DNA from 2 places in the Bacillus sp. FJAT-45350 genome. Region 2 is predicted to be linked to the other one. Evidence: riboswitches for the same ligand, from Rfam matches in the RefSeq annotation. Region 2 holds a riboswitch; the other holds the start of a gene.
What was found. Region 2 has a riboswitch for cyclic di-GMP ahead of CD003_RS06235 (hypothetical protein). Riboswitches for the same ligand answer to the same signal wherever they lie in the genome.
Positions count from the first base shown of each region.

Region 1: another riboswitch for cyclic di-GMP. It lies ahead of CD003_RS13115 (EAL domain-containing protein); the one in region 2 lies ahead of CD003_RS06235 (hypothetical protein).

Region 1 covers NZ_NISU01000001.1:2,606,238-2,610,562, forward strand. Annotated here, with positions in the region: gene CD003_RS22685 (cache domain-containing protein) at 1-416, opposite strand, end outside; partial or broken gene CD003_RS22690 (methyl-accepting chemotaxis protein) at 600-833, opposite strand; gene CD003_RS13110 (glycerophosphodiester phosphodiesterase) at 948-1,658, opposite strand; cyclic di-GMP riboswitch class I at 1,994-2,079, shown strand; gene CD003_RS13115 (EAL domain-containing protein) at 2,159-2,881, shown strand; gene CD003_RS13120 (sensor domain-containing diguanylate cyclase) at 2,947-4,325, opposite strand, start outside.
Region 2 covers NZ_NISU01000001.1:1,232,343-1,240,197, reverse strand. Annotated here, with positions in the region: gene CD003_RS06255 (glycerophosphodiester phosphodiesterase family protein) at 1-487, opposite strand, end outside; gene CD003_RS06250 (FHA domain-containing protein) at 615-1,307, shown strand; gene CD003_RS06245 (hypothetical protein) at 1,804-2,199, opposite strand; gene CD003_RS06240 (alpha/beta fold hydrolase) at 2,335-3,372, opposite strand; cyclic di-GMP riboswitch class II at 3,655-3,738, shown strand; gene CD003_RS06235 (hypothetical protein) at 3,777-4,799, shown strand; gene CD003_RS06230 (VOC family protein) at 4,874-5,272, opposite strand; gene CD003_RS06225 (iron chaperone) at 5,373-5,744, opposite strand; gene CD003_RS06220 (sulfatase-like hydrolase/transferase) at 6,065-7,855, shown strand, end outside.

The sequences.
Region 1 (4,325 bases), 1.4 Mb from region 2:
TCTAAAATACCAACTCTGTCCTTTGAAGCAATAACAACGCCTTGACTATTAATCAAATACAACTCACTTTCTTCATCAACTTTTACATTATCGATAATCTCATAGACATATTCCCAGTTAAAACGAGTCGTAAATACACCTAATACCTCTCCATTATCATCAAAAACAGGAGCAGAATAATTCATAGCATGTCCATTAATTACGGAAGAGAAATACATATCAGAAACGTATACATCTTTTCTTTGAATTGTTTCTTTAAACCAATCACGGTCAGACATATCTCTTCCCACTTGAGATTGGTTGTTGCCAGCAGCAACGATAATACCTTCTTTATTTACAACAAAAAGGTCATAGTATACCTCATAAATATCGATAATCTTTTTCATTAATGTCTTAGCAGTTGCTACATGCTCCATTGTCCCTTCTCTAAGACAGTTTTTTATAGCGTTAAAGGCTGCCCATGCTTGAACATCACAGTTTCTCTCAAACAAGTTTCTATCAATTTTATCAATTGTATCAAAAGCGACATCGACTGTACGTACAGCAATAACTTCATTTGCCTTTTGTTGAATATTCTCTATCAAAATATTACTTTCTTTATTTGCTTTTAAACTTTGGTCAGCAAACTTTTTAATTTCTCCTGCGACAACCGAGAATCCCCGTCCTGCTTCCCCAGCTCTAGCAGCTTCTATCGCTGAATTCAAGGCAAGTAAATTAGCATGAGTTGCAACCTGATTAACTGTCTTCATGACTAATTCCATTTCTTTATTAGCCTCTTTTAATTCATTCAATAGATTAGAAACATTAAGTGAATCAATTTTCTCTTTCTCCATCAAAAACAGCCCTTTCCTACCTACTAAATCTCATAATCTAAATTTTCTAAAATAATCATTAATTATATCATATATAGGAAAAGTGGACTATGAAAAGTTAAAAACCAAAAATCGTTAGTTAATTACTTTTTCAGGATGGTTTGTACATATTACAATATCAGGATGTATTAATTTCACAAAGACAATCTCTTCTTCAGTATTCGGTGTCCATGTAACTATTTTATAACCACGTGCAATATAATGCTCTGCAAATTCTTTAGTCAAAAAAGGAAAAGCGATTGAAATAACTGTAGAACCTGTTAACTCAAGCTGTTCCTCTAGTAATGTAACACTCCCCGCAAACACTAATCCAGTTTCTATTAAAGGTTCATTTTTTAATTCCTTTATTTTCTGATGATCAAATGATGTGATAACAACCTCATGTTCCATCTCATATTTTTTAACTAAAGCAACAACCGTATTAATTATCTTTGGATAAAAATAACCAGCAGACTTTAATTCCAGGTTCAACCGTATTCTTCCTTTTGCTCTTATTAGTAATTCTTCTAACGTAGGTATCTTCTCTCCTTCATACTCTTCTGAGTACCATGACCCTGCATCAAGTTCTTTAAGTTCAGACAAGGTTTTGCCATTTACTAACCCCGTACCATTCGTTGTTCGTTCTAATGTAAAATCATGAATTAAAACCGGTACACCGTCTTTAGACATGTGAACATCTGTCTCTATCGAATCAATCTTATCTTCATTAATAGCCAACTCAAAAGCTGCTAATGTATTTTCAGGTGCCTTACCTGACCAGCCTCGATGCGCCATGCACTTATTCATCTACAACACACCCTTTCGAGAGCAATTGTTTATTGTTAATGATTAATTAGGAAAAACTTTATTTCCAGTTCATACAAGAAAAGGACTTATTATATTTTACTAGTTATATTTTACCTAGAATATATACTCATAAGTTAGCTCCTAGAAGCTATTCTTCCTTTATAGGTAGTTTAGTAATACTATTCGCGATAAAGTGGATAAATCCATCCTTTAGAAATAACTTTTTTAGTACTAACGAAATAAATTTTTGTAATATTTTGTCGAGTGTATTGCTGTTTTATCATATTTTGTTTATAATTGTCTAAACGCTATATTCAAAGTGTTTATAATAAAAATAACGATAATGGCAAACTTATTTAAAGATAAGGACGCAAAGCCACGGACCTAAGTCACATGTTGATATGGTAGCCGAGCCGCCGAAGGATACTGGATCAAAAAGGTGAACCTATTCTTGAGGTTTACCTTTTTTTATTAAGTAAATAAAGGATGGGTCGATTATTTTGTCTATTGAAATGTTTATTCGAGAAGAGGAATTCTATCATTATTTTCAGCCAATCTACAGCTTAGGATCTTTTGAAAGGTTGGGGTATGAGGTCCTACTTAGGTCTAATGTTTATGCTAATCCTGAAATCGCTTTCTTAGAAGCAAAAAAAGCAAAAAAGCTTTATGAGTTGGATTCGCGGTCCATTCATAAAGCCCTCTGCACCTACCATTCAGCAGGACAATCAAAAAATGGAGAAACTTTATTTTTAAATGTCTTTCCATCGACGATTTTACATAATAACTTTCCCATTTTTCTCAAGAGAATTATTACTGAAAACTATCTAACTAGTCAACAGATTGTACTTGAAATTTCCGAATCTGAGGTTATTGATGATTTTTGCATATTTAAATCAAGGATACTAGAACTAAAAAAACTGGGTTTCTTAATTGCAATTGACGATATTGGAAGAGGTTATGCTAATTTTCAATCAATAATTGAACTAGATCCGGATTATCTTAAATTGGATCGATATTTAGCAAAAGATTTACATTTGTCAAAGCAAAAACAAAACCTTATTACCTTCCTACACAGCTATTGTGAGCGAGAAAATAAACATCTAATATTAGAAGGTTTAGAAGATGATAATGAATTATCCGTAGCTAAAACATTGGGAATTCCTTATGGACAAGGGTATTTATTAGGAAAACCAGCTTCATTAAGTAATGTTGTTATGTGTTAATATCAAGTGCTAGCCACTTAAACAAAAAATCGATAAAGTATACATTATGTATACTTTATCGATTTTTAATAAGATAACACTGTTTTGTTACGTCCTTCTCTTTTTGATTGATATAACGCACCATCTACCCGTTTAAGAAATGAATTTATATCTTCACCTGCCTGATAACAACCCACACCTAAAGAAATTGTAATATATCCACCAGTAGGACTAATTGTATGGCTTACATTTTCACGCATTCTCTCAGCAATATTCATCGCATCATTATCATTTGTATTTGGCAACAAAATAATGAACTCTTCACCACCTAGTCTCACACATACATCAACACTTCTGACAAACTCTTTCATCTTCTTAGATAAAAATATTAAGACTTCGTCACCCATCTGATGGCCAAATTCGTCGTTAACTTTTTTAAAGTAATCAATATCAATAATAATGAGGGAGAAAGGCTTTTGTTCATTCTTCAATTGAACTAATGTTTCATCGAAATATCGTCTATTTCCGAGTCCTGTTAGTGGATCGGTCAGTGAATTAGTTTTATAGGTATTAATACTACTTTCTTTTATTTGCACAAAATTTTCTAATGTTTTATTTAATTGTTCAGCCTCAAAATACCATGTTGGAATATCTGGCTTTTCAGTTTTTAACGTATCTGACTCATTATTAAAAATAAAAAGTGCTAATTTTCGAAGCGGAGAAGCTAATCTATCTGTGAAAAACACAGTGCATATAATAAGCAAGATTACAAATGGGATTGAATACAAAAAGACCTTCTGAACCAAGTTCCAAACCGGAGCAATTGCCACACTATAAGGAGTTTGTGATACGACGCCCCACTGGCTAGACGGTATATATGTGTATCCTGCAAGAAAGTCTATCCCCTGTGAGTTTGTAATGAATTGCGAACCACTTTCACCATCAATTAAGCTTTCAATTACTTCATTATTCCTAACAACTTCTCCAATACGATTTACATCAGGATGATATAATAATGTGCCATTATTATCTACAACGTAAACATATGAACCATCTTTAGCATAATGTTCACCTAATATCGTTCTTATAATATTATCTTCTTGTAAATAAACAGTACCTGCTAAAAAACCTATATAATTTCCTTCTTCACCCCATAATGGCGTAGACACCATAAGAATCAAGCGATTGGAAATAGAAATATAAGGATCTGATATGAGAGTTTTTTTATGCAGTAGAGATTCGTTCGCCCCCAAGGATGTAAGTTTTTCACCTTCAATACCTACGTAGGGTGATGCACTTATGATAATACCCTCATTATTAACTACTGCGACTGAATTAAAATCCTTACTACTATGCAACAATCGCTCTAATTTTCCATCTATATTACGACCATGAGTTAAATCATCCGCAATATCATATTGTCTTTGTTTTAATACAAATGTCATTGTTGTAAAAACTTCATCTG
Region 2 (7,855 bases):
CCAATACTTCATCAAGTGTAGGCATTAACCCAACTCCCATACCACGAAAAGGATAGGATTTCCCGTTATCAGCTGTATAACCGTAACCTACATCTAGTTGTTTTAAATCTTCCATTGTATGCTCTCGTGTAGTCCCTTCTCCATCTGTTCTACAATCTAGTGTCCAATCATGAAAAATGGCAAATTCCCCATCTTTAGTAGGGTGAATATCAATTTCTACAATGTCTGCACCTGCGTCAAATGCTGCTTTAATTGAGGAAATGGTATTCTCAAGATAATGATGTTCTGGTTCGAAAATTCTTTCTGCTGTACAAGTATCACCCGTAATACCAACCATATCAAATGTCTGTCCCAATCCTCTGTGTGCTAAAAGCATAGGCTCTCCGTTACGATCCTTTGTAAACATTGAACTATTATTAACAAATATGAATAAAGCTAGTAATAGAATTATAAATACGGCTCTTTTTGCTATTTTTTTATATTTCACTTTAATATACTCCCCTTTTTTTATAATACGATTAGTAGTATATTAAATGGTAGATTTCTTCTCAATAGCTAAAGAATAATATGTAAATAACAAAAAAGTGATAATACTTCAGTAAAAGGAGAAGATTATGAATTCCTTTATAATTATTGAACAAGGTACACCTTATGAAAAAGGAGCTTTTATTTCGATAGAATGCCCTAGAATGATCGTTGGTCGAAAGGTTATGAATGCCACTCCTGATATTGCTTTCGACAATATCTTTGTATCTAGAAATCACTTAGAAATTTACTCTAAAGATGGATTCTTTTTCATCAGAGACCTATATAGTAAACATGGAACGACAATTAATAATAAACAAATCAACCCCAATGAAGAAATCCAGCTAAAACACTTAGACAAGATTTCTATAGCTACTGGCTTGATTAAATTTTCCTTTTCTACATATAACATAGAACAGACTGCAGATTTTACGGGATGTATCAAGAACGAAACACTCCCTACGAATATAAATTTACACTCGCAAAAACACGAATTAATATTGGATAACTACACATATAAGTTTTCTGAAAAAGAATATAAATGCATAGAACTCCTGGTTAATAATAGGGATATTTTCGTAACTACTGATGAAATTAAAGCATATGTCTGGAATGAGAGGAAAGATACTAACCACTATATACCAGATGTTAGTATTGAAGAAATAAATACGTTAATATATCGCATCCGCAAAAAAACTAAAGATATCTTTACTATAGAGAATACTAGAGGTAAGGGGTTTAGTCTATCGCTCATCCATACAAGAAAACTGATTACAAATTAGACCCCCTACACCCTAGCATTGTTATTTAATAAACTGGACCCTAGTTAAAAAATCCTTACTACCAGAAATCTGATAATAAGAATTTTTTTATTCATCGCTTCTTCTCCCTTCTAAAAGAAGTTCCTTAGCTATTGTGTCGATGCAATGATTTAATAATTACCAAATACTAAAATACATTTTCATAAGCAAGTCTCCTTGTATAATTTTATACCTCAAGCATAACATCATATTTTATACAACTGGTGGGTTAATTTCTGATAGAAAAACATTATGAGCAACATTCGCAAAGCTGAATTTGTTCATAGCAATAGGCGAAATCACAGCTTTTAAAGTGCATTGATAAGTGATTTTCTTGTCGCTTACATTGTCAATCATAAAAAATCCTTACTTCCAGCAACCTGAGAGTAAGGATTTTTTGGACCCGGCTAAAAAAGTGAAAACTCCATAGCTTCGTTGTTCTATAGCATCGAAACACGCTTTTAATAACCAGTATTAATTATTTTGATATTCCTTCTAATACTTCCATTCCTTTTTTCTTCATATCTTGATAACGATTCTTAAAGAAGTTCATTACCTCATTACTATCTTTCAATAAACCTTTTACAATCTGGTCCACTTCTGTATTTGAAATCTTGTAGCTATCAATAATTAAATACATTTTCTTATCGAAAGAAAGTCTAATAGCAAATTCAGATCTTTCATTGTTTTTATTTTCTACAAATTCAAGAATAACTTCATCACAATCACAACTTGGATTCATGCAATACTGATCGTAAACGAAAAACGCAACTTCATTTCCTTTATTAATTGTAAAATCTTTTCCAAGGTTGCCAAATACATCAGAATACTTAATCGTACTTCCATTTGTTACATCAATCGGCTTTAGTATCATTTTATCAAATCCTTATAATTTATGTTTTTAAGATATAAAACCCTATTCAATAGAGCTTTCTCTAGTAGCGTATCATTAAAAACAACATAGTATCAATAATAACTACCTCTGTTATAAGAAATTAAATTTCTTATACTAACTTATTAAGTGTTTTAATTCTTCAATAATAATTTGTTCTATTTGTTTTGTATCATCAGGATGAAATACGTGAGATGATTTTTCAGCCCAAATAATTCTTGGTTCATATTCTGTTTTGATATTCTTTACAAATGAAATTAAAGGTTCTGAGTGTACATGTACATCTTTTTTACCATGAATAAAAGTAGTTGGTACTCTTAAACATAAAATATCTTTTTGAATATTAATAGATGGGATATTCCTAATAAATTCGTCAGTATAAATTAGTTTAAATCCTCTATAAAAAGTGTTTACTATATCCCCAAAACTATAGTCTTTAGATAAAAACATATCTGAGGCAATCTTAAATAATCCGGGAGTTTTAACGTGTTCATCAGAATAAATCATAGTTTTATATTTCATTTGCCATTTCCTTATTACCCCCCATTGCTTGAAGCTCTCTATATAAGGAGGTTTGCCAACAGCTTTAAGCTCTTTTAAAGCTTTTAAATCTTTTCTTCTTTCAGCCTCCTCTTTCAGCCATTTCAAGCTCAATCTATCGTTTTCTGTCCAATCAATAATCTGTGACAAGCCTATATATGAATAGAACTTCTCTGGGTATTGGTTAATTAAGTACATTCCTATCAATGATCCAAAAGAGTGACCCGCAAGATATATCTTCTTTTTCTTATATTTCATCATCAAGTAATCTATTATTTCATTTGCATCGCTAATAAATTGGTTAAAGTTCATTGTTTCTTGAGGAATGTTTTTGTTATAAGACTTTCCTGTCCCTCTCTGATCCCAAAATACAACTGTATAATGTTCCACAAGTTTTTTCGTATTCGATACAATTGTATAGTCTTTCCCTCTTGATGAGATACCAGGGAATGGCAAGGATGGTCCACCGTGTAAAAATAATAGGATAGGATTTCCTTTATTTAAAGATTGAATTAATACTTTCTGCTTCACGCCTCCTACTACTAATTCTTCAATTTCATCAATTCCAGTTGAGGGAATTTGGAAATCAGGCTTCTTATTAAATAGTTCAAACAATAAGATCATACCTCTTCTCTTCTATTAAAGTATCAGGACAACTAAGATTCCCTAATTTATTATAGATCTTATATGTGAAATTATGGTAGAAAATTTTTTATCAAAATTATAATCAGTTATGACTTTTAGTCACTTTACAACAGGAAATTAACGGAATATAATACAAAATATAAGACTATTTACTTATCGGTTAATCTAAGACTAAATAAGGATACTATTTTTCTTATAAATTAACTTTTATTTGAATAGTTGGGTTATTTTGAGTAAGTAATGTAACCGACCCTTTTCTAGGGGAGCTATGAAGCATAGTCTTTATCTGGACACTTGGACTATGTCGAGCTAGTAGTGTAACCGACCCTCTTATTTTAATGCTATAAGAATATTATTTAAGAGGAGAAATGAAAATGAATAAGAAAAAAGTTGTTACAGTGTTGTTAACAGGTTCTTTAGTATTGGGGTTAAATTCTGGGGTATTAGCAAAAGGACCAACTAAAGCACCAGCTGCTGGATCAAATCCTGTTATTCAAGAGGACGGGAGAAATACAAATGGCATTGAAACAGCACAAATTACTACATTTGGCTCTATTTCTGGTTACTTTGGTACATCACAGGTTGTATCTGGTGAAGTAGTTATTGATGGTGCTCGTGATGATTTAGCTAATTTGTACATTACAGTAGGTGGCCAAAAAGCTGATTTAGTTTGGGCAATTCCAGGCCAACCAAAAACTTACGGATTTACTGCAACTGTCGACCTAGATAGTCATGCACTAACAAACATTGAAGTTAAAACGGAAACTAAGTTTCATAATGGTCAAAAGGCTGGACTAACTCATAGCAATAACAGTTCAACAGTTGATGTTGACGTTTGGGCTGTTATTACTGAATACTCAATTGATTTAGGTACTGAAGATGGGGCACCAAACTTTGTCTGGAATGAAGAAACAGCAACATATTCACTTTCATTTAAAGTAATTAAAACGTTAAGTAATGGTGAAACAGAGGATGAAGTAGTAACTTTAACAGGATTAACTCCTGGTGGAACTGTATCCTATTCTACTGATGATTTAAGTGACGATAATTACTTCGGTAACGCGTATACACTACTAAATAACACGCCTGTACCTGCTTCACCTACTGTACCAGTTGTAGATGTAGTAGTATCAAGTATTAGCAATATCTCACTTACTCTTGACCCACAAGGTCCAAATCAATTTAAAGTTGTCGCAGATTATACAATTCATTATTCTGATGGTTCATCTGTAACTGTTAGTAAGGAAACTTTACCTGGAGGAAACATCTCAAATCCTACGACACAAAACCAAAATTCTGAAACAAGAGAATATAACATTGGTGGTACCCCACATGATGTTACTGTAACATATTCATCTTCTACAAATACATTTAGCGCTTCAGCTGTAAAAAAATAATAATACGAAAGGAACCTTTTAATGATGTATCAATAAAAGGTTCTTTTTTATGGAAATGCAATTATTTTTCCAATTTAATCAATAAGGTTTAGTTGCCATGAAACTCCGAAACGGTCATTTATCCAACCAAACTTTTTGCTGAAACCATAATCATTCAATGGCATAAGTGCCTGTCCACCTTCAACTAGCTTGTGATAGAGTTGCTCAATTTCGTCGTCCGTATCACAAGTAACATAAATTGAGAAAGAAGGTGTAAAGGAGAACTCGTGTTTAATATAACTGTCAATGCACATAAACTCTTTCCCTTTTAAAGTAAAAGTAGCTTGCATTACTGTTCCTTCTTCACCAGGTTCATTTGCTCCATATCTAACTATACTTGTAATCTTTGAGTCCTCAATTATTGATGTATAAAATTTCATTGCCTCTTCTGCATTACCTTCTTGAAACATTAAAAATGTTTTTACATCTTTCATAAAAAATCCTCTCCATTCATTATAATATGTATAATTATTTTCTTTTCCCTTCCTCAACTCTACTAGCAATAGCACCCTAAGAGAAGCTATACGGCCATCTTTAACTCCGCCAAAAAGTTGAACAGTCTGCTTTATCTTGAATATTAAATTCAATCATTTTCTCAAGCAACCCGTAATTTACCGGCTCATTCCAAGGAATTCGAAACAAGCCTTTGGTAGCACTGTAACCAGCATCTTCAATGTCATTGGCAAAGTGAGCAATTCCTACTTCTTCGGGTGAAACGCTCAAATGATGCTTCGCTGTGGAAAAGCCAATGATATACGTGCCATGATCAGAAAACATAGGCGTATTCCACTTGATTTGTGGTTCCAAGTTGGGGAACTTATTAACAATCCATGCCAAAATTTCTTCTGTTCGGTCGCGATGATCAGGGTTATCGATGCCCGTTAAATATTTTGTGAAAACCTCCATGTTCCTTTTTCCTCCTAAGATAAAAATAATTTCGTACAGAGAATTACTTCAAACCGTTGTTCTTGATGAATAGTTTATTCCCATACTACAGGATTACATTAAATAATCAAGTTAATACCCGTTGGGACCAACCCTAAAAAGATGTGCAAAGGCTTTTTTGATAGATTGCTTGAAAACCTTGTGCTCGAACGGTAGTTGATCGATTACAGAGTATGACGCAGGAAAAAGGTGTTACTTTTTTTGCGAAAATATTCAATCACATTTCACTTTCTTACATATGATACAGAAGTATAACTTTCGTTCATTAGGAGGACGTCAAATTGGCCAAACATAAACACTCGCCAGATTGTTCTAAGCGAAAAAATAAAAGACCCAATTTCCTTATAATTCTTGTTGATGAGCAACGATTTCCAACAGTTTATGAAAATGAAGACCTAAAAGAATGGCGTAAAAATCATTTAAAGACACAGGAGCTTCTAACAGAAAATGGGATGACATTCTTAAATCATTATATTGGAAGTACAGCTTGTTCACCTAGTAGAGCAACTCTTTACACAGGCCAGTATCCTTCCCTACACGGGGTCACTCAAACGACAGGTGCAGCGAAAGGAGCTTTTGATCCAGATGTATACTGGCTTGATCACAATACAGTTCCTACTTTAGGTGACTATTTTCGTTCTGCAGGGTATCGAACGTTTTGGAAAGGGAAATGGCATGCTTCTGATGAGGACCTTATCGTTCCAGCAAGTCATAATGCCATGTTAAGCTTTAACCCAACAACTGGAGTTCCTGACCCCGAAAAACAACAGCTTTATTTACATGCAAATCGGCTAGATTCCTATGGTTTTGATGGATGGATAGGTCCTGAACCGCATGGAGCAAATCCACGAAATTCAGCATCATCCGCTGCGATTGGGGTAAGTGGCCGTGATGTCGTTTATTCTGAAGAGGTTGTTCGATTAATTCACTCCTTAGAAGATGAAGTTGATACCAATAATCACGAGCCTTGGTTAATTGTTTCATCCTTTGTTAATCCGCATGATATTACCCTATTTGGGCTATTCACACAATTACTACCTAACTTTAATTTTTCTGTAGATCCTTCCGTTCCTTTTATCCCGCAAGCCCCGACAGCAAATGAAAATTTATTTACGAAGCCCTCAGCACAAAGTAGTTACCGAGACGTTTATCAGCAGGCATTACAACCTACAATAGATACACCTTTTTACAGGCAACTATACTATTCACTTCATAAGCAGGTTGATGATGAAATGTATAAAGTATTTACCGCTCTTAAGCAGTCTATATTCTATGAAGATACTATCGTGGTATTCACTGCAGACCATGGTAGTCTCGTTGGGGCACATGGAGGATTGTTTCAAAAATGGCATAATGCCTATGAGGAAGCACTTCATGTTCCACTCATTATACACAGTCCTAAACACTTTGCTGGCTGTAAAGAAACAGATATGCTAACAAGTCATGTGGACATTGTTCCCACTTTATTAGGACTTGCGGGTATTAATGTTCAAGAAGCCCAAATGAAATTGAAAAAAGATCATTCAGAGGTCCATCCCCTAGTAGGGCGTGACTTAACTTCATTAATGAACGGAACTCCTGGATTTACTAGAGGGGATGAGGCTCTTTACTTTATGACAGATGATGAATTTTCAAAGGGCTTAAATCAATACACTCTAACTGGTCAACCGTATGAAGCGGTTATACAGCCTAATCATTTGGAAACAGTCATCGTCAAACTACCAACAGGCGATACGAATTCTAAGGAAATTTGGAAGTTCACCCGTTACTTCGATAATTCACAATTTTGGAGTAATCCAGGCGTTGAAGATGTTGAAACGACACAAAAAAAAGCGACAGATATTTCAGAAGATCAACAGGCTGCAATTTGTATCACAACTACCAAAACTCAACCAGTACAGGATCAATTGGAATTATATAATATAACGAAAGATCCATTAGAAGAAATAAACCTTGCACACCCTAGTCACGAAACACCTGAATCAAAAGTTATTCAACACCTTTTAACAGGAATTCTTCAAGAACAACGTAGACAAAAAAGACTTACACCTTCGAGTAGTACAGACTCAGGA